Regions from separate parts of the Brevibacillus sp. AY1 genome, predicted to be linked through region 3. Evidence: riboswitches for the same ligand, from Rfam matches in the RefSeq annotation. Region 3 holds a riboswitch; each other region holds the start of a gene.

Region 1 (8,945 bases), on a different contig from region 3:
TATTTCTGCGCTCTAGCAGCCTGCATGCGGAAATTGGCGCGTTTTTCGATCTTGCCCAGGATCAGGTCGACCAATATCACCAGCAAAGCAGCAGGAATCGCTCCCGCCAGCACCTTCTGATCATCAGTCGTCACGATGCCGCGCATGATCATCTCGCCAAGTCCACCAGCCCCGACAAAAGTGGCCATCGTCGCCGCACCAATGGAAACGACGGAAGCTACGCGAATTCCTGTCAAAATGATCGGCAGGGCAAGGGGTATTTTGACCTTGGTCAACAGCTGCAGCTTCGTCATGCCCATGCCTGTACCCGCTTCTGTCAGATTTTTATCGACATTTTCGAGGCCAGCATAGGTATTTTGGACGATCGGCAGCAGCGAATAGAGAGCGAGCGCCACGATGGCAGTCCCATAGCCCAGTCCCAGAAAAATCATGATGATCAGCAAGAGGGAGATGGTCGGTATGGTTTGGATGGCGTTTATCGTCGTTTGGATGACAAACGCGATACGTTGATTTCGCGTCATCCAGACGGCCAGCGGGACACCTACGACGATCGCGATGAGAATTGCACTGGCACTCATGAAGAGATGCTCCCCTGTGAAGGCTAAAAGCTGCCTCCAGTATGTCACAAACACTCCCAGTGTTCCTATCAAGGCATCCATGGAGATCTACCTCCCTTCCCGTGCACTTTTTTTACTTCTGTATCAGTCCTTGCTCCAGCAAAAATTCGCGAGCAATCTCAGCCGGATCCTTTTTCTCGATGTCTGCTTTGTAGTTCAAGGCCGTCATCGTCTTCGTATCGATCTTGCCAGTCAGCTTGTTGATGACCTCTTCCAGCTGCGGATACTGCTTCAGCGTGTCTTTGCGTACGACAGGAGAAGCTCCGTACGGCGGGAAGAAGTGCTTGTCGTCCTCCAAGGTTGCCAGACCGTATTCCTTCAGACGGGAATCTGTCGAATACGCAAGCACAATATCGACCTCTCCGGAGTCAACAGCCTTATACACCAATCCGATGTCCATCGGCGTTGTCTTGCCAAACGCAATGCCGTAATCTTGTTTGAATGCCTGATAACCGTCATTCGGACGCTCCAGCCAGCTTGAATCCGTACCCAAGCTCAAATCTTTGGCAATAGGAGCCAGATCGGAGATGGTTTTCAGATTGTGCTTATCAGCCAGCTCCTGACGAACGGTAAAAACATACGTGTTATCAAACCCATACGAAGGGAACCAGAGCTCGTCGAACTTCTCGGCCACACCGTTTTTCACCAGTTCAAAAGCTTCCTGCGGATCCTTGCTGAATTCTTCCAAGCCGAGGCTGCTTGTTAGATCGGTTCCTACATAACGTACGGCGGAAATCTGGATATCGTTGTTCTGCATCGCTTTCAACACGACAGGAGTCGCCCCGAGACCGCCAACCAGCTCAGCCTTCAGGTCGGAATTGCCTTGAATGACTTGCTGGAGCATATGCGCAAGAATCGTCTGCTCCGATGTGGGCTGATGTCCGATCTTGACGACATCGCCAGAGCTGCATCCAGTGGCTAGTACCAGTGATAATCCTGCTATGATAAGTGCTTTCATCCAATTGCTTTTCAATGGTTGTTCCCCCTTAATCCGCACGCTTTATCTTTAATCCTTTTGGCGTGCATAGCTTCTGAACTTTTCTTGTCAATAAGTCAGCAATCGTCGCCAGCATTGCGGTTGCAAGCGCACCTGTAATCAGCATGTTGTCGTTTGCAAGCCCAAGTCCGGTAAATACCAAGTATCCGAGTCCTCCCCCGCCGATCACGGCAGCGAGCGTGGCCCAGCTAATGGTATAGATCGTTGCTGTTCGAAACCCTCCCATGATGATGGATATCGCCATCGGCAATTCAATTTTCAGCAGTATTTGAAAGCTGGTCATGCCCATGCCACGAGCTGCTTCGATCAGGGCCGGGTCTACTTCTCGGATACCCGTAAACGTATTGCGCAGCATGGGTAACAGAGAATAAAGAAATAAGGCTACGACCGCAGGTACGGCCCCGATTCCGAGGAGTGGAATCATCAGACCCAGGAGGGCAAGACTGGGAATCGTCTGCAGGATGTTGACAAACCCGATGACGTATTTATTGATTTTCTCTGTCCTCGTCAGCAGAATACCGAGCGGCACAGCGATCAGAAATCCAGCCATTACGGCGATAAAGGAAATGTAGCTATGCTCCCAAAGAAGGGACAGGACCAGGTCATACCTTTCTGTCAAAAACAAAATCCAATCATTCATCTTCACACCCCCTTGTTAGGATATACTCCACTTCGGGAGCGCCGCTTTTTTGGAAGTGGCCGGGTGCAGCTCCTTTACCTTGCGCAGGCGTTTGGCTCCGATAAAATTCACGACGAATTCGTTGGCCGGATTTTGCAATAGCACATCCGGTGTATCCAGCTGAACGACAGTGCCGTCGTTCATCAGACAGATGCGATCGGCAATCTTGATCGCTTCGTCCATATCATGCGTCACGAACACGATCGTCTTGTTGATCGTTTTTTGCAAGCGGACAAATTCATCCTGCAGCTGCTCCCTGCTGATCGGGTCCAATGCGCTGAATGGTTCATCCATCAAAATAATCGGTGGATCTGCGGCCATCGCGCGAATGACGCCGACGCGCTGCTGCTGACCGCCGCTCAGCTCAGCAGGGTAGCGATTTTTGAAGACCTTTGGATCAAGTCCTACCATGTCCAGCAGTTCGTCTACCTTTTTTTCGTACTGGCTGCGCTCCATTTTTTTCAGCTTGGGCACCAGCGCGACATTTTCGCCAATCGTCATGTGCGGAAACAGGGCAATTTGCTGAATGACATACCCGATGCTCCTGCGAAGCTCCACTGGATCAGTCTTGAAAATATCCTCTCCGTTGATCTCAATCCTGCCTGCGGTCGGCTCGATCAGTCGATTGATCATCTTCATCGTTGTCGTCTTTCCGCATCCACTGGGGCCAATCAGGACAAACAGCTCACCCGCATGGATCTCCAGGTTCAAACCCTTGATAATGGAGGCGTCGCCAATGCGTTTTTCCACTTGTTGAAAGGAAATCATAAGCACCACTCCTTCGAAAAAGATTTATGAAAAGAAAAAAGTCGAGACACTGTTCACGTCTGGAGGACCTTCCGGACGAAAGCAGTATATCGACTCTTTTCTCACATACAAATATGGGGAAATAAGCTTGCATAGTGCGCGACTGGTAGCCCAAATAGAGCTGCTAGTCAATACACGAAAAGCAAGCATGTACACGTAGATTGTATGCTGATTCTGCTTTAGCCGACGAGGTTAGCTGACGGGTAGGATGGCAGGTAGCATCCCTTCTGTTTGCACAGAATTAACCCCAATGATGGTTCCCCCGTTTTCGTCAAGGACGAAACTAGGCCCGATATGAAGTTGGTTAAATCGCTACTAAAACGGATTGGGTAATGAAATTCAGTTTACCATAACGTGAATGTATACTCAATTTTCAAAAAACGCCGTATAACCCCCTCTGACTCTCTCAAAGGGAGTTAACCGTAATCAGTTTTCTCTTTCTTCTGAATCCTCCGGTATCCTTCCAAATCCTTCCCTGCCGCAATCGGAATGTTCATGAAAATCGCGCTTCATTGTAAAAAGTGCAGCAGGAATGTCAAGGTTCCTACACTCATCACCGTCGTCACCAAGACGGAGCTGGAGACAAACTGCGGTCTGGCATTAAATTGGATGGCATACATCGCGGTGGTCGCCGCTGAAGGCATCGCTGCCAAAACAATCAGTACCTTCTGAAGCAAGGGATCAATCGGAAACATCAGACAGATGAGATAAGCGAGCACCGGGGATGCGACCAGCCGAATCACGCTCGCGATACTGATCCCTTTCCACTCCAGTCCTTTTGCCGATACATTGGCCAGCTGCATGCCCAAAATCAGCATCACCACCGGAATTGCAGCCTGGGCAACCAGATCAATCGCCTGGTAATAGGTTTCTGGTATCGAAATCTGAAGCTTTTGAAACAAGACAGCGACCACAACCGCATGATTAGAGGGCTGCTTCAGCACCATCTTGATCGCGTCCTTCGCCCCGCCTTTGCCCCGGGAAGCGAAATAGACACCGAAGACTCCCATGATGATGGCATGGAACACCATGATCTGTACCGCATAGTGAAAGCCCGTCTCGCCGTAAGCAAACAGAATGATCGGCGTCCCGTAGTTTCCACTGTTCATGAAAGCCGTGGAGAGCATCATCGCGCTTTCCTGCTGCTTGTCGTACTTGAAGCATTTCGCTGTCATTTGCGTGATCAGGATCAGCCCAATCGTCAGCAAGGTGGAGATCACCACGATGTAGAACAGCTGCATATCGAGCGGCGTCTTGTAAAACGTACGGAACACCAGAGCCGTAGACAACACGTATATGGCAAGTGTCGAGATGGGTTTGAGATCCAGCTTGTAGATCCGCTGCAAGATGTAACCACTCAAAAAAATCAGTAATACAGGTAAAATCACTTGGAAAAATATCATGCCATTCCCTACTTCCTTATCCATTCACTTTCCTGCTTCAGTATACCAGAGCAACATGAAAAAAAGCCGATCCCGCTTTATTTTTTAGGTAGCGTGATCGACTTTATTATTTTCCAATATCTCCACAAATTTCGATGCAGCTGGTGAGAGCGACACACTTTTTAAAAAGCAGACTCCTACTTCTCTCTTTGGTATCTCATCCGTTAAAGGTACTTCATACAATAATCCTTTTTTCAAATACTCTTGGGAAAATTCTTTGGTCACACAGGCTATTCCTAAATTGATTTTCGCAAATTCCAGTAATAAGTCATGAGAGCCCAATTCAAATTCCGGAGAAATCTGTATGCCTTTCGATAGCAGATAATCTTCTACATACCTTCTGGAATTTGAATTCGATTCAAGCAGGATTAAAGGCAGCTTTACCACTTCATCTAGGGTTATGGGTTTCGATACGAGATGCTTGTATTTCTCCCCACAAACAAAAATATCATGGATATCGATGCACGGTCTTTGTTCTAAGGTAGAATCATCAAGAGGCAAATTAACAATGGCAATATCAACCTCTCCTGATTTTAATATCGAACAAAGCTCTAATGTGGTACCATTCACGATCTTAAATTTAATATTGGGATATTTACTATGAAAAGCTTCCAGATAGGGAAGTAAAAAATATCTCGATATCGTATCCCCTACCCCAATCTTTAATTCCCCTGTCGACAAATTCTTGAATTCTAAAATCTTTTCTTCCCCAACATCAATTAATTTCAAAGCCGAATTTACATATTCATAGAGAAGACTGCCTTCGTTTGTTAAAGATACCCCTTTAGGCGTTCGATTAAAAAGACGTATATCCAATTCTCTTTCCAATTGCATGATTGCCTGGCTAACAGCGGGTTGGGTCATGTAAAGGTCTTTGGCTGCCTTAGAAAAGCTTTTCCTTTTTCCTACCTTGCAAAATATTTTATATAAATCTAATTTGCTTATCATATAAGCGCCCCTTATACCTATCATTCCATATATTCATTTTACTTATATCACTCAACCGATGTATAGTACAAGCAGTAAGTCTTGTGAATAAGCTTTAGTCCTTACAAGGAGTGATCATAGTGGAAAGAGTAGTTGGAACTGTTGTTAGAGGCCTTCGTTGCCCGATCATCAATCAAGGGGACAGCATCGAGGAAATCGTTGTAGATAGTGTGCTAAAGGCTTCGGAAGTGGAAGGCTTTCACATGAATGACAAAGACATCGTTACGATCACAGAGTCTATCGTTGCTCGTGCTCAAGGGAATTATGCAACGATCGATGATATTGCGAAAGATGTACGTTCGAAATTTGGAGAAGATACGGTTGGCGTTATTTTTCCGATCTTGAGTCGTAATCGTTTTGCAGTTGTTCTGCGCGGTATTGCAAAAGGCGTTAAAAAAATGGTTCTGATGCTTAGCTATCCATCAGACGAGGTAGGAAACCACTTGGTAGATTTGGATATGCTGGATGAAAAAGGAGTGAATCCTTGGACGGATGTTTTAACAGAACAGCAATTCCGTGAACATTTTGGCTATAATAAACATCCTTTTACGGGTGTGGACTATATTGATTACTATAAATCGATCGTGGAAGAATACGGTGTCGAATGTGAAGTGATTTTCTCCAATCATCCAAAGACCATTTTACAATACACCAAAAGCGTTCTGACTTGTGATATCCATTCGAGATTCAGAACAAAAAGAATCTTGAAGGCAAATGGCGGAGTCAAAATCTATAGCCTCGATAACATTTTGTCTGAGTCTATTGATGGTAGTGGATATAACGAAGCTTACGGCCTGCTGGGATCAAATAAATCGACTGAAACCAGTGTGAAGCTGTTCCCGCGTAATTGCCAGCCTATCGTGGATCAAATACAGCATCTTCTCAAAGAAAAGACGGGTAAGGATATTGAAGTCATGATTTATGGAGATGGAGCTTTTAAAGACCCGGTAGGGAAGATTTGGGAGCTCGCTGATCCTGTTGTTTCGCCAGCTTACACATCAGGACTTGACGGTACGCCCAATGAAGTCAAACTAAAATATCTTGCTGATAATAACTTTGCAGATTTAAGAGGAGAAGAGCTTAAGCAAGCGATCTCTCATTACATTAACAATAAAGATTCTGATCTTGTCGGATCGATGGAAGCACAGGGTACTACACCTAGAAAACTTACCGACCTGATCGGTTCCCTATCCGATTTAACTTCTGGCAGCGGAGATAAGGGTACGCCTGTTGTTTATATTCAAGGTTATTTTGATAACTATACAAAATAAGCGCAAGTACGCTCGCTAAAGCCTGCGCGCAACCAAATTTAGAGGCAATCTCGTACTCTGCATAGTGAGTACTTGGAGATTGCCTCTAGAATATAAACCCTTGATTTTATTCAGGAAAATAGCCTTCGGACGAATTCAGAAGACCTTCCAGCTGTGTCACCGCTGACAACAGCTCTGGTCGTGACTCCCGGTTCGCCTCGGCCAGCTTTTTCAGCTCATCGTATGCTTCAGAGAGCCGAAACAGCGGCTCAGACACATTAGGCTTCCGCTCGGAAACAGTCTCTGTCATCACCATGTTGCTTTCGAGGAAAAAGGTATCTGCCGGAACCTGCTCGATGTTGGTCTTCACATCTTGCAGCAAGGATTGAAGATCGCTTGACATGATCTCCTGGTGCTTCTGCAAATGATCTACGATGGTAAGGACATAGTCTTTTTTCGTCAAGTTGCTCGTCATCCTTTCGTCTTCCAGTCCCTCTTACTTTACCCCAAGCCATTGCCATACATTCCTAATGACCCGATGAACCCAGCGTACCTCCGACAAAATCGATTTGGATTTTGCACATGGTTGTGATACAATTTTTGTAATTCATGATGGGAGTTGAAGAGGATGTAAGTTTTCTTGCACGTAAAGTCAAACAAAACAGCGGTTTTTTTCGCATGTTTTATTTCTTTATACGCAAGAAAGTTACGATATCCTTTCTCTCATACCATATCCTGATCTGACGCCATATTTGGGTTGGATTTACTGTATGTATTCGAGCTGCGAGAAAGTAACTTTCTTGTAGCTTTTATTTTTTCATACAGGGGGTATTGTGATGTCATTAATTCAAGTCTCCAACCTGACGTTTGCCTATGAAGGCAGCTTCGATCACATATTTGAAAACGTAAATTTCCAGATCGATACCGATTGGAAATTGGGATTTACGGGAAGGAACGGCAGAGGAAAAACAACCTTTCTCAACCTGCTGCTCGGCAAGTACGACTACAGCGGCAAGATTTCTGCGAACGTCCATTTTGAGTACTTCCCTTTCCAGATCGCAAACAAGGAGCAGCAGACCTTGGATGTGATCAACGACATCACTCCAGACTATCAGCACTGGGAATTGATGCGCGAGCTTTCCTTGCTGAAGGTATCGGAGGATGTTTTGTATCGCCCTTTTGATACCCTGTCCAATGGCGAGCAAACAAAACTGCTGTTGGCTGCCTTGTTTCTGAAGGAAAACCACTTCCTGCTAATCGACGAGCCAACCAATCATCTGGACATGAATGCCCGGCAGCTTGTCAGTGATTATCTCCATACCAAAAGCGGCTATATTTTGGTGTCCCATGACCGTGCTTTTCTGGACAACTGCGTGGACCATATTCTTTCCATCAATAAGACCAACATCGAAATTCAAAAAGGAAACTTCTCGGATTGGTGGGAAAATAAACAGCGACAAGACCAATACGAGCTGGCAGAGAACGAAAAGCTGAAAAAAGACATTAAACGCTTGTCAGAATCAGCCAAACGAACGAGCAACTGGTCTCATGAAGTGGAAAAAACCAAAAACGGTACAAGGAATTCCGGCTCCAAGGTGGATAAAGGCTACATTGGCCACAAGGCAGCCAAAATGATGAAACGCTCTAAATCCATCGAGCATAGACAGCAATCGGCGATCGATGAACGATCAAAGCTCCTAAAAAATGTGGAACACGCTGACAGCTTGAAGATATCTCAGCTCGCCTTCCACAAAAACCAGCTTGCAGAGCTCGAACATGTCTCTATCAATTACGGTGACAAGACGGTTTGCACGGATGTCAGCTTCACGATTGAACAAGGGGAGCGAATTGCGCTGGCAGGGAGAAACGGCTCTGGGAAATCCAGCATTCTCAAGCTCATTTACGGTGAGGATATCCACTATACGGGTACCTTCAGAAAGGGAAGCCAGCTGAAAATATCGTTTGTTTCACAGGACACCTCGCATTTGCAGGGCAATTTGACGGACTATGCCAGAAGCAACGGAATCGATGAATCTCTTTTTAAATCGATTTTACGAAAACTCGATTTTTCCAGAGTCCAATTTGAAAAGGACATCTCGGCTTTTAGCGGCGGTCAAAAGAAGAAGGTGCTGATTGCCAAAAGCCTTTGCGAGAAGGTACATTTGC
Region 2 (5,306 bases), on a different contig from region 3:
TTATTAGATTAGCATTCACATACTCAAAAAAGTGATTTCTTTAACAGAAAGACTTGGTGGTACTTTTGAAATGGTTGAAACAACAAATAAAAGAAAGGTCGTTTCTGTTTTGGTTGAGCAGTTAAATAAGAAAAATGCAACGCAAGTCATTGTTGGTCAATCTGCGCGAACTAGAATTAAAGAAACATTGAAGGGCTCAATTGTAGAAAAATTACTTCGGTTAGTCCGCCGTTTAGATGTTCTTGTTGTAGCTGATCAAAAACCTACTACCGATGGTAAAAATAATATAGATTAGTTAGTTAATTAAAAGGGATGAGAAAGATGAACGTAGCTTTTTTTATCATACCGAAACATGAAGTGGCATTCGTGTATGATTATTTTACGATGAGGCAAGCATTAGAAAAAATGGAATTTCACCGTTACTCAGCCATACCGATTCTAACAAAAGTAGGAGAGTATGTAGGTACGCTAAATGAAGGTGACTTACTTTGGAAATTAAAACATACTTCTGGATTAGATTTTAGCAAAACCGAGGATATTCCCCTCAAAGAGGTACCGCTACAAAGAGATGTTAAACCCATCAGTATTCGTACCGATATCGAAAAAATATATAATCTAGCAATTGATCAGAACTTTATTCCGATTATTGACGATTCTGAGATATTTATCGGAATTATTAGAAGAAGGGAGTTAATTGAATATATGTATAAAAAGTTAATAGACAAGTCTAATGAAGATAAAAAGAACTACTGTGAAGTTAATCTTTAGTATGAATGAATCATAGTTGTCTACATGAAAATATTTTGAGGGGAAAGGTGTATGTTGATTGATTGTCTAATGAGAGGTATAGGGTTATTCCATTATTGAACTTGGTTAATTTGGCCGTTTATGTTTGTTTTTTCATTGGTTTATTCTATTTCATCTTAAGTAAAATAAGATAAAGCATCAATAAAACCTGTATAGTTGCTTCAGTATCACATTTAATAATTCTGGCTGGAATAACTGGGCCCTTAATGTATGGTTAATTCTGCTTTTAGACACTGGTTGATAGTACTTTATGTATTAAATTAGGGCGTTGATCCAACATGAACTGCACTCTAATTGTTAGATTTGTATATTTAACAATTGGGGTGCAGTTCAAATTATTGTTTTGAATTTATCAATATATGTCTATTGTTAATATTTACTATAATGTAAAAACGAGAGATTACTATTTATCATTTATTTTTATAAGTTTACAAATGTAATATGAAGGAGTAAAATAACTCCGTATTGAGAAAAACATAATGCCTAATCTCATTTTTTTGAGAACGGAGGACCCAATTTTTTGGGGTTAATTCTGCAATTGTAGAAAGGATGATATACTCTTTCGCCATCCTAACCCGTCAGCTAACTTCGTCGGCTAAAGCGAGGGAGGTCATAATAGAGACCGCCTTATTCGAGTATTGTTTTTGTTGTTAAAAACAAAATAAATGCTTGTTTAAATCGGTCTTTTTACATTGAAAAAACAAGTTCATAATTTCATTTTAGAATAAGAAGAAGAATCGAGGGAAAAACATATTTAGTTTAATCATTGGACATGTATATAGATAAATATACTTTTTACTCAATTCTAAGGAGAGAGTTATGAAAAATTTTAAAGAGGGTCTTAATCCATCGAAAGTACTTGTAATTGGCTTCGCCAGTTTAATCCTAATAGGAGCTTTTTTATTAACTCTACCCGTAGCAACAGAGGATGGTAAAGGACTTCCATTCTTAGATGCATTATTCACCGCTACTTCTGCTACATGCGTTACAGGTCTAGTGGTTGTAGATACGGGTGATACATTTTCGATGTTTGGTGAATTAGTGATTTTATCACTTATCCAAATTGGTGGTTTAGGATTTATGACGTTCGCAACCTTTTTATTCACTTTATTAGGTAAAAAAATCTCTTTAAAAGAAAGGATTGTACTAAAAGAAGCTTTTAATGCTACTTCGACTGCTGATATCGTGAAATTAGTAAAAAGAATATTAATTTTTACTGTTATAGCGGAAAGTATCGGTGGGATTATTTTATCTATTAGATTTTCATTTGATATGCCGATGGGTAAAGCGATTTATTTTGGTTTCTTCCATTCAATTTCAAATTTTAATAATGCAGGCTTTGATTTGATGGGGGAATTTAGAAGTCTTACTGATTACGTTGATGATCCGTTCGTAGTATTAACTGTTTGCTCTCTAATTATTTTGGGTGGCTTAGGTTTTGTTGTCATACACGAACTTTATGAATATCGGGAAACACGTACAATTTCACTGCATACAAAAGTTGTATTGACTACAACGCTAATGCTTATAGTTGGAGCATCCATTTTAATTTTCCTATTTGAGTATGGAAATGATAAAACATTAGGACCGTTGTCTTCAACAGGAAAAGCTCTTGGTGCCTTGTTCCATAGTGTAACGCCAAGAACGGCTGGATCTAATACATTACCAATTGCAGATTTGTCTCATGCAACATTATTTCTAACGATTTTCCTAATGTTTATCGGTGGAGGTTCAGGATCGACTGCTGGAGGTATTAAGGTAACTACTTTTGCTGTTCTAATGGCAACTGCCTTATCCCAACTGAAAGGAAAAGAAGATGTGGTTTTATTTAAACGACGTATTGTCTTAGCGAGTATACTAAAGGCACTGACTGTTGCAATGTGTGGCATTATGATTGTGATCATTGTCACCTTTATCCTGAGTATTACTGAACAAGGTCATGATTTTATTATGTACCTGTTTGAAGCAACTTCAGCATTTGGTACTGTCGGACTTTCAATGGGGTTAACACCAGAGCTATCTCCAATTGGACGGATTCTTATTATTTTGACCATGTTCGTAGGAAGATTAGGTCCATTAACACTTGGATTTGCTATTTCGAAACGACGTAAAAAAGAAGCTTTCCATCATCCAAAAGGAAATATAATGATTGGTTAATTAATAAAGGGAAGGGATATAAAATGGCGATAAAACAATATGCTGTTATTGGTTTAGGAAGATTTGGAACTAGCATTGCACGAAGATTACATGAAGCTGGGCAAGAAGTATTAGGAATTGATATAAATGAAGAAAGCGTAGAAGATGCGGAACGTTACGTAACCCATGCAGTGGTTGCTGATTCTACTGAAGAAAAGGCACTTACTTCGCTAGGGATAAATAACTTTGATTGTGTAATTGTAGCGATTGGAGACGATATTCAATCGAGTATATTAACTGTAATGCTATTAAAAAATTTAGGCATTCGAAAAATTATTGCGAAGGCACTTAGTAAACGACACGGGCAGGTGTTAGATGCAATAGGTGCTCATTGGATAATTTACCCTGAAAGAGATATGGGGGAACGAGTAGCGAATCAACTTCTTTCACCAAATATGCTGAACTATATAGAACTCTCAAAAACCTACAATATCGAGGAAATCATAGTTCCTTCTAAAATGGTTGGCAAAAATCTTAGGGAACTGGATGTCCGTGCTAAATTTAATGTTAGTGTCATTGCTGTTTTAAGAAATGAAGATATTATTGTCTCGCCATCACCTGATGAGCTGCTTCAAAATGAAGATATACTAGTAACAATAGGAAATAGAAAGGATTTAGCAAGATTCTCAAGTTTAGAGGGCTAACAGTGCTTTAGCAATAACTATGAGGAACTATTTTTCAGCTTTCATGTTTTTCATTAGTCCGCAATATGGCTCAATTCTAGAGTAGAAATTTTGCTCTGCTGTAGCAAAATATCATCTTAGAGATATTAAGGAAGCTTCTAACTTTTTTCTACGAGTTGTGTTTAATTGATTTTGGCATAAAAAAGAAGCGAAAGAGTCTTAGATGCGTTTAATACAGATGCGGAGACTATGTATCACATTTTTGCTATCTAAGTAAAGGATAGTTTAAGTTGTTCTACATCACAACTGGTTAAAAATGTCGGTTTACATAGAAAAATAGTGCCTGTTATAATAAATATATTTAAATAATGAACGTAACACATGGAGGGGTCAGTCAATCTGGCACCGCCATGTGTTTTTTTATTTGGAAATTTACTTGTAGGAGATGAAAATGATTATATTACAAATTGTCATTATAGAAAATCGCCCGATTGCTGAAGAACGAAAAAGTTAAAAGAACTTCAAAGTATATTTATAGTTTTGTACTAATAGATCAGTTACTTAATAAGAAATCCGAAATATATTAATTTCAGTTTTCTCTTTTTAAACTTGTTCATTTCGATTTCCAAAAAACATTAATTAGAAGGCATCTTTTTGCATAGACAACACATAATGTTTTTTTAAAGGATTATCCATTCCTATATGTAATATATCATCATGATAAAAATTCTTTTACGAAAGAGGGAAAGGAATTGAAAAAAAGAACAGAAGCAAGAATTGTCTATACTGATGATAGTATGGTTTTGGCGAAAAGTGACCAATATTATGTCTCGATTGTAAGAGTAAAGAGTCTCATAAGTAAATGTAGTAATTATGTGGTAATTATTAGTGAGGAAAATCTAATAGGAGAGCAAAGGGATGTTATATTAAAAATATTTGAAAATACAAGCCATCTTGCTAGATTTCTATTGTCCGTAGTTCCAGAATACTTTGTCGAGAAGAAGATAATAAAAGAAACTTACGATTCTATTCAAAAATTAATTAGAGGAAAAGTTTGAATCTTATCAAAAAACGAGGGTTTAGGCTTGGTATATATAAGTTAACAGTGTATATAATTTACTCAAGAAAGGGAGATTTTTATGGGGATTTAAAAGGATCGGGTACTACTAGAAGACAAGTTGGTTTACTCTTTTTTTAGTGATTACAATATAGTCATTTCTAAAGAGGTTGGTTACGGATGGATGGGAAGAAGTTCATCTCTACCACTATATTTTGTAATGATTGAAAAAGATATGGGAGTAGAACAACAAGAAGTACTTCATTTAAGGGTTTTTACTACTATTGGTCAAACAATAAAATATCTATCAGTCATTTTACGAGATTATGTATTCGATGAAGGACTTGTAGAGAGTATAATTAATATATCTAACAAACTGGCATTTGAAAGAGTAAGCTAGGGATAATCCCTTGCTTACTTTTTACTATGACTACTTGCAAAAAGTTTTAAAAATCAGCAGATATTTTTTAAGAGTTTTGATAATTGAAAAGGAAATAGCATTTATATGTTTAAATGTCATGTGGAAAGGGGGAATCTACATGAATAATGAGTTTTTATGGCAAGAAGATGTTGATTTTTGTGGCATTGTTATTCGTTTTGCAATTGTTAAATTTGAAAATAAT
Region 3 (8,945 bases):
TGATATAATAAAAAACCGACTATACACAAGGAAAATCGAAAACTTGTGTAAATTCGGTTTTTATTATATTTAATCATTAACTTTATTATAAATTTTTGATCGTTCTCTATAAATATCTATTTGTTTCCTAATTTTATTATCATCAATATAGGAGTCATTTTCAATTATTGCTGTTCTGATTGTATTTAATATTATTCTCTCTATATCAGCATGTGCATAGCCAACTAATTCCTTAGAAAGTTCTACAAAGCTAATTTCTAAACAAGGGTAACGTTTTAAGTTCTTCCTTAATAATTCTGTAATATGACTTTCTGTAGGTTTATCAAACATAATAACTTCATCAAACCTTCTCCATACGGCTTGATCCAGTAAATTTTGATGATTAGTAGCAGCGATTATAATGCTATCACCATTATAATTATCCAAAAGTTGCAAGAAGGTATTTACAACCCTTTTTAATTCACCATGTTCATCGACACTATCTCTTTGTTTTGAGATGGCATCAAATTCATCAAAAAATAAAATCCATGTCCCTTTTTCGATAAAATCAAAAATCTTCCTTAAATTTGATGCTGTTTCTCCTAAGTAAGAGGAAACAATGCTATCAAACCTTGTATATAAGATTGGAATATTTAATTCTCCAGCAATTGCCTCAGCAGTTACAGTCTTACCACACCCCGGTGGTCCACAAAATAAATATCTATTTCGTGGCTTCAAGCCATAAGATTCAAGAATTTCAGCGCCTTCGTATTCACGAATGAAGTCTTTTAATAATGTGCTAACAAAGTCATCTAAAATTAAATCATCTAATAGTATTTTTGATGTCTTTACATCAACAAGGTTAAAGTTTGAGTCTTTATCTTTCGGAAGGAGATGAAGCAAATTATTATTAAAGTTAGATTCAGCCTTTCTTAATTGTTTTAACGAGGTTGAATTAATTATCCTTTGCAAGTCATCTGCAAGTTGATAATGATTTTTTTTACGCTCATCATCTATAATATTATTTGCAATTGCCTTAAATTCTTCAGTATTCCCCTCATTAAAACTTTGAAAGAGTTTTTTTAAATAACTTCCTTTTGCCATCATTTTACACCCCCTTAAAGATTAAAGATATCTATATCTTATCATTATAATACCCATACTGTGAATAATTAGCGTAACAAATAAAGTTAGAACTTAACAATTATTGTGAAAAGAATCGAAATATAACAACACTTACACTTTATATAAATGAATAAAAATCCCTTATTTTTTATTATCCTTCTTACATTTTATATATTAATGGCAATTTAACAGTGATTTTTTATTTATTATTTTAAAATTATTATAAACGAATGAGGAAGGGAAAATGGACAAAGGAAAGGAAACAGTTATCATTCATTTAGATGATAATATGGTTTTAGCGAAAAGTGATCAATATTTGTCTCTGAAGTTAAAGTGAGACAGCAAAGAAGCAAAAAAATAACTATGTAGTTATTATTCATAATGAATTTATAAAAGGTGAGCAAAGGGAAATTTTAGCGAGAAATTTTGGATCTTCTTCTGCACTAATGAAATTTCTCTTCTCAATTATTCCTGAATACTTTATTAAACAAAAAGTCATTAACGAAACATACAATGCTATTCAAAAGTTAATTTCAAAGGGATAAAATTATTTTGCTTGAAAAACAAGGAATTCATAATTCCAAATTTAAGATGTAAGTAGAAACAATAATTTACTACAGAAAGGATGATATTTATGGACAATTATACAGGACGAGTACTTCTGGAAGATAATCTGGTTTATTCCTTCTTTGGTGATTATAATATAGTAATTGCTAAGGAACAGATTTACAGTTGGATGGGAAACAACCCATCTGATTCTTTATACTATGTGCTAATTGAAAAAGATTTAGCTCCTAACACACAGCAGGTAATGCATCTAAAAGTATTTACAACTATAGGTTTAACCTTAAAGTATTTATCAGCCATGTTACCAGAATATATTTATGATTTGGCTCTCATAGATAGAATCAAGGAGAATACAAATCAATTAGCATTTAAAGAAAAAAGTAAGGATTAGACCTTACTTTTTTCACTTTATTGAAAGGTGTGAAGTTGGTCGTGTTTTAATTCGCACTCTTATTTTACCCCTAAGGCTGTTTGACCTTCCTTCACTTTTATATAAAAAAATAGTAGCACAAACCACAGCTTTGATCTGTACTACTAATGTTAGTATGTTCTTGTTGAATTTTTCAGTACTAAATTAGTTAAGACTTATAACTTTTCTAATTTTTTCAATAGAGTTTGTTCTAAATCTTTATCCAAAATAAAAACCTCGATTCTTTCTCCAGTTTTGGTACTTATATCAGAGTGGGAGGAAAGAACCTTACATCCAGTATATTCTTCAACAATTTTTTCATGTTCCTCACTATAAAGCTCACGAAGTAATGTTCTCATTTGTTTAACAAGTTTTCTACCAGTTTTATTGCGGATAAGGTGTTTTTCTTCGACTGTAAGAACTCCTTTAAAACGCGTGATTAACATGTCATTAATAATATATGTTTTAGCTTCTTGAGGTCCTTTTCCGATTAAATCACGTTGAAACTTTATAAATGCTGAATTAATATCAGCTTCTAGATTCTTTTTTAAATTAAACATAAAGCCTCCATTGTAGATGTAAGATTTAAATGCTCAATATTAAATCCAAAGTTACCTTTAATAGGGCCTAAATTCATCAAAAAGAAGCTGTTAAAGTGGTCATTTTAAACAAGTATTTTTCTACAAAAAACATGGAAAATGGCCTTTCTCCAACAACGCTTACGGGGTTAGCTGTCGGATTCGGATGATTAGAGTCACCCTACCTTGTGAAAGGATTCACCCCAAGTATAATAGTTAAAGTGGTTCCCCCGCTTCAAATATGAATTCAGCGGTATTTTCTATGAATTAATAAAGTTTTAAATAATAACTAGAAAAATAAATTCACCTACTCTCTCCAACAACGCTTACGGGGTTAGCTGTCGGATTTGGGTGGTTAGAGTCACCCTACCTTGTAAAAGGATTCACCCCAAGTACAATAGTTAAAGTGGTTCCCCCGCTTCAAAATCGAATTAAGCGCTTGAGGTTAAAATCGAATATATCATACTACTAGAAAAAATCGTTGTAAAGGGTATCTGTTTGATCAAAAATTTCTATGCACTATGTATTTAAGAGAAATAATGTTAAATAAACTACTTAAAATGAGAAATATAAAATTTTAATTATTATAAATAGTTCTTAATTACTATTTACAATATTTGAAGTTTAAATTAAGATTTCAAACATAAACCAATTGTATATCGGCTTAATCCTGAGAACTCAGGAACGGAGGAACCAATCTTTTGGGGTTAATTCTACAATTGTAGAAGGGATGAGAAACTCTTTCGCCATCCTACCCGTCAGCTAACTTCGTCGGCTAAAGCGAAGGAGGTCACAAAGACCACCTTATTTCAAGGGGCTATTTTTGTATGGGTTCATGCAAAAAAGCAGCTTGATTGATACGTAGGTCTTTTTTATTATGCCTATAATTGAAAAAGTTTCGTGGAAGACAGAACGCAGAGAGGGCTTTAAGGCTTGCTAGGCGCTAAGTAGACCAATGAATACTTTTTCTCCATTCAAATGTTTTGCTGTTGCAAATCATTCATTCATCAAAATATGTGAATTTATTTTCACTATTGTGATTTGGATGTTTTTTGTACGGTTACATGACGGAGAAAGAGTAATCATTGGTCTTTTTTGTTTTACTTGCATTCAAGGAAATAGCAATCTTTATCGGCGAGCCAGTTCTATCTATTAAGGAGGAAATAAAAATGGAGAAAAAGTTAATTGTATGTAGTGAAAGCTTATACACGCCAATCGTTTCACTGATCGAGCATGAGGATTCAATGGTAGTTAAGTCATTTAACCAATCTTTTTTAACACAAATACAAAACAGAAAAACAAACATTGTAAACTTAGCAGATTTGATTGATCAATTCATGCAATATGAGGAAGTTTATATCATCGCAGATTCTTTAAATGAAGGGTTTGAATTAACCTTATTCTTTTCTGAAATAAGAACCAGAATGATTATTGTTGTCACTCATAACAGCAGATATATTCCAATTTATAAAATACTAGGAGCAAAAATTGTCATGATTACTAAACCTGGTGAGGATTCTTACCGTTGGTTGCACCGTGTTGTTTAAATTTAAGGAGGTGATTTTCAAGAATCAGATTTAGAATAACCACACTACTAATATGTCATTTAAGAAAGGGAGATTTATATGGATTTAATATCTATTGGCTTAATTATTTTATCATTTGGATTGTTTTTTGGATTTGCTAAATTTTGTAACGAAGTAATTGAAGAGAAAGGAGAAGAGTAATGATCATTTTACTAATCCTTTCGATTGGAATTGCTATTTATTTAACTGATGCACTTATTCATCCTGAAAGATATTAAATTTCATTTTACATGGAGGAAAAGAAATGGATTTTTTACAAATAGCATTGGTTTTGATTCTTGCACTAATTATTGCCATACCAATGGGTAAATACATCGCGCTAAGTTTTTCACTAGAAGAAACGAAGCTTGATCGTGTATTCGGTCAGGTAGAAAAAATCATCTATAAATTATCTGGCATCAATCCAATCAATATGAATTGGAAGCAGTATGCAAAAGCTTTATTGATTAGTAACTTAGTTATGTTTGCCATATGTTACTTGATTGTAAGGTTACAAGGTTTCCTACCGTTCAACCCAAATAATATAGGTGCTATGGAAGAATTGTTATCCTTTAATACGGTTGCAAGCTTCTTAACAAATACAAACTTACAACATTATAGTGGTGAAACTGGGTTATCATACTTTTCTCAAATGACTGTGATTACCTACTTAATGATGACAACACCAGCAACAGGTCTTGCCTTTTGTATGGCGTTCATCCGAGGGGTTACTGGACAAATGAGCTTGGGAAACTTTTATGTGGATTTAGTTCGTTCTCTGACTCGTATTCTCATCCCAGCATCACTTGTTGTAGGACTTTTATTAGTTGGTCAAGGAGTTCCACAAACACTAGATGGAACAGTAACTGCTACAACACTTGAAGGAGAAGAACAACAAATAGCTCGTGGGCCAGTTGCATCATTAGAATCGATTAAGCATTTAGGTACAAATGGTGGTGGATTCTTTGGTGTGAACGCAGCTCATCCATTTGAAAACCCAACACCGTTTTCAAATATTTTACACATACTTTCAATGCTGTTTATCCCAACTTCAATCGTATTCGCTTTTGCTTATATTGCAAAAAAACGAAAGCTAGGTTGGATTCTGACAGGTACGATGGGGGTTATATTCTTAGCGTTGCTTACGACGATTTACGTGAATGAATCAAATGGAAACCCAGCATTATCTGAAATTGGTCTCACCCAAGAAGAAGGAAGCATGGAAGGGAAAGAAGTAAGATTTGGAATTGCTCAAAGTGCACTATTCACAACTGTTACAACTGCTGCAACGACAGGATCAGTTAATAACATGCATGATACTTTAACGCCTCTTGGTGGATTTGTGCCATTAGTGTTAATGATGTTCAATAATATCTTTGGTGGAGAAGGCGTAGGGTTCGTCAATATCATCATGTATGCAATATTAGCAGTCTTTATTGCAGGGTTAATGGTTGGACGTACACCGGAATTTTTAGGTCGGAAAATTGAAGCCAAAGAGATGAAATTAATTGCTATTACCATATTAATACATCCGTTAATCATCTTAGTCCCATCAGCCATTGCGTTAGCAACAGAAATGGGTTCGTCTGCTATTTCAAATCCTGGTTTCCACGGAATATCTCAGGTAGTCTATGAATTTACTTCATCTGCCGCCAACAATGGCTCAGGATTTGAAGGATTAGGGGATAACACTCCTTTCTGGAATATAGCAACGGGTTTAGTCATGTTATTCGGTCGTTATTTTTCAATGATTGCGTTGCTTGCAGTTGCTGCGTCTTTAATTGTGAAAAAGCCAGTACCTGAAACGATTGGAACCATTAAAACGGATAATAGTACATTTTTAGTTTTCTTAGTGGCTACTGTAATAATAGTTGGGGCATTAACATTCTTCCCAGTTTTAGCATTAGGACCAATTGCGGAAGCTCTAACACTATGAAATTAGTTGAAAATAGAAGATCAAAGGAGTATTACGATGAATACAATGCATAAAAATTCGAGTATACCTATGAATTCCGAACGGAAATCTTCTCTAACGAATGGCCTGGTAAAACGAGCTATTGTTGACTCGGTTAAAAAGCTAAATCCTCGTGCAATGGTAAAGAATCCAGTGATGTTTGTTGTGGAAGTTGGATTATTGGTAACACTCATTCTAACTTTCTTTCCATCCATCTTTGGAGCTGAATCAAATCCTTTTTACAACGGAATTGTAAGTGTTATATTGCTTTTCACCATTTTGTTTGCCAACTTTGCGGAGGCTTTAGCTGAAGGTAGAGGAAAGGCGCAAGCAGAAAGCTTAAAGAAAACAAAACAAGATTTAATAGCAAGAGTGTTATTAAATGACGGAAGCTTTAGCCATGTTAGTTCAACGGACTTAAAAAAAGGTGACATTATTGTTGTGGAAGCGGGTGAATTCATTGCAGGCGATGGTGAAATTATCGCGGGTCTTGCTTCTGTGGATGAATCAGCGATTACTGGAGAATCCGCACCAGTAATTAAGGAGTCTGGTGGAGATTTCAATTCAGTAACAGGAGGAACGAGAGTGGTTAGTGATAGTCTTACCATTCGAATAACAGCTAACCCTGGTGAATCGTTTTTAGATCGTATGATTAGTTTGGTAGAAGGTGCAACACGACAAAAAACGCCGAATGAGATTGCATTAAATACGGTATTAGTTAGCTTAACATTAATTTTCTTAATTGTTTGTATTACGTTAGTACCGATTTCTAGTTATGTTGGTGTGATTATTCCAATCGCCACTTTAGTTGCTTTGCTTGTCTGTTTGATTCCGACTACTATTGGTGGACTTCTATCAGCTATCGGAATTGCAGGGATGGACCGTGTTACAAAATTTAACGTTATCGCGAAATCAGGAAAAGCTGTTGAAGCAGCGGGAGATATTAACACCATTATTTTGGATAAAACAGGAACTATCACTTACGGAAATCGAATGGCGTATGAATTCATAGCAGTTAACAATGTAAAACCAATTGATTTAACAAAAGCTGCATTACTCAGCTCTTTGCATGATGAAACGCCAGAAGGTCGTTCTGTTATTGAACTAGCTAAAAAGCTAGGAATGAAAGAAATGGAACTGAATATTCAGGAATCGGTCGGCATTGAGTTTAATGCCCAAACTCGTATGAGTGGAACAGATTTTCAAGATGGACTGAAAGTACGAAAAGGTGCAGTAGACGCGGTGAAGGAATATGTAAAACAATATGGAGGAAGTATACCTTCTGATATAGAGGAAAAGTCAAGAACGATTGCATCTGAAGGTGGAACACCACTAGCAGTTGCATCGGGCAATCAAATTTTAGGTTTAATCTATTTAAAAGATACAGTAAAAGCTGGTATGAAAGAACGCTTTGAGCAACTTAGAAGAATGGGCATTAAAACGATTATGTGTACGGGTGATAACCCATTAACTGCGGCAACAATCGCAAGTGAAGCAGGTGTCGATGAATTTATTGCAGAGGCAAAACCAGAGGATAAGATTGCATTAATTAAAAGGGAACAAGCAGTAGGGAAATTAGTTGCAATGACAGGGGATGGTACGAACGATGCACCAGCACTAGCCCAAGCGGATGTAGGGTTAGCAATGAATAGTGGTACGGTTGCAGCAAAAGAAGCTGCAAACATGGTGGACTTAGATTCAGACCCTACAAAAATTATAGAAGTTGTTGGTATTGGTAAACAATTACTCATGACTAGAGGGGCACTGACTACATTTAGTATTGCAAATGATATTGCAAAGTATTTTGCAATTATTCCAGCAATGTTTATGGTTGCAATCCCAGAAATGAGTGCTTTAAACATAATGAATTTAGCAACACCGCAAAGTGCGATTTTGTCAGCATTAATCTTTAATGCTTTGATCATTCCACTGCTGATTCCATTAGCAATGAAAGGAATCAAGTATACACCGATGAAAGCTACAAAACTATTAAATCGTAACTTACTCATCTACGGATTAGGTGGAGTCATTGTTCCGTTTATTGGAATTAAGCTCATTGATTTGTTGTTAGTGTCCATGAATCTTGTGTAAGTAACTAATTGAAAAAGGTGATATGAGATGTTAAAAAATATACGCATTAGTCTTGTTCTACTCTTCATTTGTGGTTTGGCATATCCATTAATCATGACTGGAATTTCCCAAGTATTAATGCCAGATAAAGCGAATGGAAGTATGATAACCGATGAAGATGGTAACGTAATGGGTTCTGAACTAATTGGTCAAAAATTCACAGACCCAAGTTACTTTACAGGACGTGTTTCTTCAATAGAATATAACGCTAGTGGTTCTGGTTCTGGAAATTATGCTCCATCCAATGAAGCATTGATTGAACGGACAAAAAATGATATCGAGTTGTTCGTACAAAATAATCCGAATGTGAATAAAGAAGATATTCCTGCTGATTTATTAACAAACTCTGGTTCTGGTCTTGATCCACACATCACACCTTTAGCTGCTGAAATTCAAATACCAAGAATTGCGAATGAACGAGGGGTAAGTGAAGAAGTGTTATTGAGTTTAATAAAAGAGCATACTGAAGGTCGACTATTTGGAATTTTTGGTGAACCTAGAGTAAATGTATTAAACCTAAACATTGCACTGGATGAATTGTAAAAATGAAAGGAGGGGAGTGCTCTCTCTCCTTTCCATTTTTAAATTAAGGAGGAATTTTTTTTGGCTGAGCATTTTAAAAGAAAATCCCCAGAATA

The links. A riboswitch is a leader RNA that binds a small molecule or an ion and turns the genes downstream of it on or off. The one in region 3 is predicted to bind cyclic di-AMP.
Region 1: it holds a riboswitch for cyclic di-AMP, as region 3 does, so the genes downstream of both, JZI27_RS12070 (ABC transporter ATP-binding protein) here and JZI27_RS23200 (Na-translocating system protein MpsC family protein) in region 3, are expected to answer to the same signal.
Region 2: it holds a riboswitch for cyclic di-AMP, as region 3 does, so the genes downstream of both, JZI27_RS24175 (TrkH family potassium uptake protein) here and JZI27_RS23200 (Na-translocating system protein MpsC family protein) in region 3, are expected to answer to the same signal.

The regions. Positions count from the first base shown of each region.
Region 1 covers NZ_JAFLPN010000012.1:39,668-48,612, reverse strand. The annotation lists gene JZI27_RS12085 (ABC transporter permease) at 1-659, opposite strand, end outside; gene JZI27_RS12080 (osmoprotectant ABC transporter substrate-binding protein) at 691-1,575, opposite strand; gene JZI27_RS12075 (ABC transporter permease) at 1,604-2,254, opposite strand; partial or broken gene JZI27_RS12070 (ABC transporter ATP-binding protein) at 2,321-3,061, opposite strand; cyclic di-AMP (ydaO/yuaA leader) riboswitch at 3,267-3,400, opposite strand; gene JZI27_RS12065 (AEC family transporter) at 3,610-4,503, opposite strand; gene JZI27_RS12060 (LysR family transcriptional regulator) at 4,588-5,490, opposite strand; gene JZI27_RS12055 (coenzyme F420-0:L-glutamate ligase) at 5,610-6,800, shown strand; gene JZI27_RS12050 (hypothetical protein) at 6,907-7,254, opposite strand; gene JZI27_RS12045 (Lsa family ABC-F type ribosomal protection protein) at 7,616-8,945, shown strand, end outside.
Region 2 covers NZ_JAFLPN010000071.1:52-5,357, forward strand. The annotation lists gene JZI27_RS24165 (adenine nucleotide alpha hydrolase family protein) at 71-295, shown strand; gene JZI27_RS24170 (CBS domain-containing protein) at 322-768, shown strand; cyclic di-AMP (ydaO/yuaA leader) riboswitch at 1,278-1,419, shown strand; gene JZI27_RS24175 (TrkH family potassium uptake protein) at 1,627-2,964, shown strand; gene JZI27_RS24180 (potassium channel family protein) at 2,988-3,647, shown strand; gene JZI27_RS24185 (hypothetical protein) at 4,379-4,684, shown strand; gene JZI27_RS24190 (hypothetical protein) at 4,805-5,083, shown strand; gene JZI27_RS24195 (hypothetical protein) at 5,223-5,306, shown strand, end outside.
Region 3 covers NZ_JAFLPN010000057.1:5,690-14,634, forward strand. The annotation lists gene JZI27_RS23190 (AAA family ATPase) at 70-1,086, opposite strand; gene JZI27_RS23195 (hypothetical protein) at 1,739-2,062, shown strand; gene JZI27_RS23200 (Na-translocating system protein MpsC family protein) at 2,257-2,640, opposite strand; cyclic di-AMP (ydaO/yuaA leader) riboswitch at 2,782-2,921, opposite strand; cyclic di-AMP (ydaO/yuaA leader) riboswitch at 2,967-3,106, opposite strand; cyclic di-AMP (ydaO/yuaA leader) riboswitch at 3,310-3,450, shown strand; gene JZI27_RS23205 (hypothetical protein) at 3,828-4,205, shown strand; gene JZI27_RS25135 (potassium-transporting ATPase subunit F) at 4,385-4,462, shown strand; gene kdpA (potassium-transporting ATPase subunit KdpA) at 4,489-6,159, shown strand; gene kdpB (potassium-transporting ATPase subunit KdpB) at 6,229-8,268, shown strand; gene kdpC (potassium-transporting ATPase subunit KdpC) at 8,296-8,850, shown strand; gene JZI27_RS23225 (universal stress protein) at 8,911-8,945, shown strand, end outside.